DNA from 2 places in the Clostridium sp. M62/1 genome. Region 1 is predicted to be linked to the other one. Evidence: predicted binding sites of a transcription regulator. Region 1 holds the regulator's gene; the other holds the start of a gene.
What was found. Region 1 encodes LexA, which represses DNA repair genes until DNA is damaged. Its sites were predicted from a motif close to CNAACANNTGTTNG; they were not measured.
Positions count from the first base shown of each region.

Region 2: LK436_RS09720 (putative DNA modification/repair radical SAM protein) is a predicted target of LexA. The motif match lies at 826-839, and genes of this name have one in related genera.

Region 1 is NZ_CP085988.1:2,283,568-2,285,969, forward strand. It holds gene LK436_RS10655 (LysM peptidoglycan-binding domain-containing protein) at 34-390, opposite strand; gene lexA (transcriptional repressor LexA) at 624-1,241, shown strand; gene rsfS (ribosome silencing factor) at 1,383-1,736, opposite strand; gene yqeK (bis(5'-nucleosyl)-tetraphosphatase (symmetrical) YqeK) at 1,741-2,325, opposite strand; gene nadD (nicotinate-nucleotide adenylyltransferase) at 2,382-2,402, opposite strand, start outside.
Region 2 is NZ_CP085988.1:2,067,625-2,070,026, forward strand. It holds gene LK436_RS09715 (hypothetical protein) at 458-694, shown strand; gene LK436_RS09720 (putative DNA modification/repair radical SAM protein) at 976-2,402, shown strand, end outside.

The sequences.
Region 1 (2,402 bases):
CAGCAGGCTGTCTTCCGGTTATTTTCTGTTCTTCTATTTCAGCTCTAAATCATAGTAGTAAACGGTCAGATAGTTCCCCGCGTGTATGGTATCATCTGAGAGGGAGTTCATCTGTCTTAAATCATGGACGTACTCTGCTGTACTTTTTCCCGAATGTGTTTTATAGCTTTCTGCTATGCTCCAAAGGCTGTCTCCCTCCTGGATTCGGATGCTGGTGTAGTATTTGTGATAGGGACTGGTCTTTTCCTGCGCCTGAGAGTGGAGCAGATTCATTCCGGTAAAAAATGCGCAGATAAGCAGAACGGCGAGGACCGCCACTGCTGTTCTTCTACTGAATACGGAATCTTTCTGTACCTTTGAAATGTTTTGTCTTCTGCTCTGACCTTTCATAAAAATAATCTCCTTTATCCTGTGTGTTTCACCTAAACAGCAGATACACAAAGGGAACTTATGTTCCCGAACACGTGTTCTTTCTTGTAACTGTATTATATTACCCGAACATGCGTTTGTCAATGGGATTTAAAAAAATCGAACAAAAGTTTGCTTTTTTTAAAGATTTATGCTAATATAGTATTATCAGGGGCAGAATACTCTTTTTGCCAATACCTACGGGAGGTTTTACTATGTCACAGGAGAAAATTACACCAAAACAGCAGGAAATTTTAGAATATATTAAAGAAACGATTTTAAAGAAGGGATATCCGCCGGCTGTGCGAGAGATCTGTGAGGCTGTCAAGCTCAAATCCACATCATCCGTTCACTCCCATCTGGAAACTCTTGAGAAGAACGGATATATCCGCCGCGATCCCACGAAACCGAGGACCATTGAAATCATCGATGACTGCTTCAACCTTGCCCGCCGAGAGGTTGTGAATGTGCCGCTGATCGGCACAGTAGCTGCCGGAACTCCTCTTCTGGCACAGGAAAATATCGAAACTTACTTTCCAATCCCGTCAGAGCTTCTCCCCAATAAAGAAATTTTTATGCTCAAAGTAAAGGGCGACAGTATGATCGAGGCAGGAATTTTTAACGGGGATCAGATTCTTGTGGAAAAGACGAATACAGCCGAAAACGGGGAAATTGTGGTAGCTCTGCTGGATGATTCCGCCACAGTGAAACGCTTCTACCGGGAGGACGGCTACTATAGACTGCAGCCTGAAAATGCTTCTATGGAGCCTATTTTTGTGGATGAGGTTCAGATTCTCGGAAAAGTGATTGGGCTGTTCAGAATGATGATGTAATAGATTTGGACCAATAGAACTGCACAAACGGAATTATGAAACTGCGCAAACGAAATTGCATGCATCGGACTGCATACATCTCAGAGGCCCGGAATGAAAACAGCCGTGTTTTCATTCCGGGCCTCTGCATTTCCGGTATTCTTACAGTTCGTCAACGCTTTCGAGCATTTTCCCATCCCGCCAGATTCTCTCCAGATCATAGAAAAGGCGATCCTCCCGTGAGAAAATGTGGACGATAATATCGCCGTAATCCATCAGAATCCAGTTAGCCGTGCTGTAGCCCTCTATCTGGCGCGGTTCAAAACCAGCCTTAAACAGCTCTTCCTCCACGTTGTCCGCCATGGCCTGAACCTGGCTGACATTGGAGCCACCGGCGATAATAAAATAGTCAGCCAGAATGGAAACGCCCTGGATGTCGATAATCTTTACGTCCTCACCCTTCTTATCTTCAAGAGCCTTTACGGCCAGCTTTACCATATCTTTTGATTGACTCATCTGTTTATTTACTCTCCTCTTTCTTCTCTTTATAATAATGATACGCTTTCTGTGTCATTGTGTCCGTATAAGAGCCGGATGATTCGAGATAATGAAGCGTTCCCTCCATTATCTGAAACAGTGCCTCGTCCAGATCTTCAAAGGCGAGACGGCGAATTTCGGGAAGTGCCTCCACCTTGTTCCGGCGCGGCTCGATGTAGTCTGCAATATATAAAATTTTGTCCAACAGGCTCATCTCAGGTTTTCCTGTAGTGTGACAGGCAATGGCACTCAAAATCTCCGGATCTGTCACCCCATATCTGTGCTCTGCCAGAAAAGCCCCGAGCTTTGCATGGATAACGGAAGGGGCCTGAAGCTCTCCCTCTGTCAGTTCAAGGCCGTATTTTCTGCATTTTTCTATGATCGCAGTGTTGTCGTAGCATTTTGCACAGTCGTGGAGAATCCCTGCCAGCTCTGCCCGGTCCAGATCAAAGCCGTATTTCATGGCAAGAGCCATGCAGGTAAAAGAAACGCTCAGGGAATGCTCATACCTTCCAGGCTTCAGTCTGGATGCCAGATCCTCCCGGATGCTTAAAATTTTACTGTTCATATTCGGCGCCCCCTTCAGTATAGACAGTGAGGAATGTCTCACCGTTTCGGCTGTCGTCACTGTCTTTCATCGAGATA
Region 2 (2,402 bases), 220 kb from region 1:
AGGACCACAGAGCTCTCTGCGCTTGTAACCTCGTTCTAAATCAACCGTCATGCGGTATCTAACTGATTAACAACGATACAAAGAGACTGTGGTTGGAGCCTTTCCGTAACCATCAAGTGGTAGGAAAATGAAACCAATCCACAGTATCTCCAAACAGTATAGCATACAGACCTTGGAGAGGGTCTATAAACACTACTACTATATAATACGAGGAAAATGTCGCTTTCGCGACCCGCCGCAGGCGGAGAATCCTGCGAAGCAGGATTCTTTTTTACAGGGAAAGTTCTGTCAGACTTTCTCTGAAGCAAAAAGGTCTGGCGGATACGCACTGGGGCAGACGGAATCGGCTGCCTGCATCTGGCTGTTCCGGTGTATCTTGACAGGCAGATACAGTGCCCTATATTTGTCAGACGGCGCGGAAAGATGGATTCCGGTTTCAGGAGAGGAGAGTGGAGAGATGATTCGTTTATTTGAAGAGAGTATGTGCAGCAGAGAAGTCTACTCAGGTTTTCCTTCCGGTGAGTTTTCAGCTGTGCGGGAGGCCCTGGAACAGGAGAAGATCAGATACAGAAAGAAAAAAAGGCCGAAAGGGCGGGAAAGTATTCTCGTAAGGCGCAGGGATGAGGCGCAGGCCAGAAAGCTGGTTCAGCTTCAGATTAACCATCTGTGGCGGGAGAAAATGAGAAAGTGCTGAAAGGAAAAGGGCAGGAGTCTTCAGCCTGAAAAAGCAGATTGCTTCAGGCGCAGGCTCCTGCCCTTTTATTGGTCAGCAGGTATGTTTGTGAGGATGGAAGGAATTCCATTTCAGCAGGTCTTTTAGAAAAAAGAACATATGTTCTAAAAATGCTTGCCAATATGGAAGAGGCATGGTATAATACAAAAAGAACATATGTTCCTGCTTCGGGCAGCGGGATAAGGGAAGAAGAGCAGTCTGCGTGGAAAAAACAGGAGCGGACGGTTGGAGGTAGATGGAACATGCTCATTCAGGAAAATCTCGATATACAGGAAAAACTTCGGATATTGTCAGATGCTGCCAAGTATGACGTGGCCTGTACATCCAGCGGAGTCAGGCGAGGGGGACAGAAAGGATCGCTGGGAAGCGCCAGCGAGGCGGGAATCTGTCACAGCTTTTCGGCAGACGGAAGGTGTATCTCCCTGCTGAAGATCCTGTTTACAAATCAGTGCATCTATGACTGTAAATATTGTATTAACAGGCGCTCCAATGATACTCTGCGGACAGCCTTTACCCCGGAGGAGGTGTGCAGACTGACCATAGAGTTTTACCGGAGAAATTATATTGAAGGGCTCTTTTTAAGCTCCGGCATTCTGAACTCGCCTGATCACACGATGGAACAGATTCTGAGTGTGCTGAGAAGTCTTCGTCTGGAGCACCATTTTAATGGATACATCCATGTAAAGGCAATCCCTGGGGCCTCGCCGGAGCTGATCGAGGCGGCAGGTTTCTTTGCGGATCGTATGAGTGTGAACCTGGAGCTTCCCACAGCCGAGGGACTCAGAAAGCTGGCGCCGGGAAAGACCAGAGAAAAAATTCTGATTCCCATGAGACAGATCCAGAAGGGGATTGTAAGGCAGCTGGAGCAGGAAGGACTCTTGGAGAAGAAGGGCATTTCCTCTTTTAAGGGTGAAGCGCTGCTTCCGGGATATGACAAGAGAGTGCAGAAGAATACGGATAATCAGGCTTCTGCAGAAAAAAGCAGGCTGCCTCAGGGGCAGAGCACAGTGAGAAAACAGGAAAGGCCCCGCCTCATTCCCGGCCGCTCTGTTTACGGAAATTACGGACTTGGACGGACTTCGCCCGGAAAGAGAAGCTTCGTTCCTGCCGGACAGAGTACGCAGATTATTGTGGGCGCCACACCGGAAAATGATTTTCACATGGTGACGGTGGCAGAGGCTCTGTACCGGAATTTTGGACTGAAGAGAGTGTTTTACTCGGCCTTTGTCCCTGTGAATGACGACAGCGCCCTTCCCTCCCTTCCGGGAGGTCCTCCGCTTCTGAGAGAGCACAGGCTTTATCAGGCGGACTGGCTGATGCGCTACTATGGATTTCAGGCATCAGAGCTGCTCTCCGAAGACAGGCCTAATTTTAATGTCCTCTTAGACCCGAAGTGTGACTGGGCTGTGCGGAATCTGGGCTGTTTTCCAGTTGAGATTAACAGGGCTCCCTACGGAGAGCTCCTTCGTGTTCCGGGAATCGGAGTGAAGTCTGCTATGAGGATCGTGGCAGCCAGAAAATCTTCTGTCCTGCGCTTTGAAGATCTGAAAAAGCTGGGAGTGGTCATGAAGAGGGCTGTTTATTTTATCACGTGTTCCGGGCGCATGATGTATCCTGTCAGGATGGATGAGGACTATATTACAGGATGCATGATTGGGGAGGAAAAGCT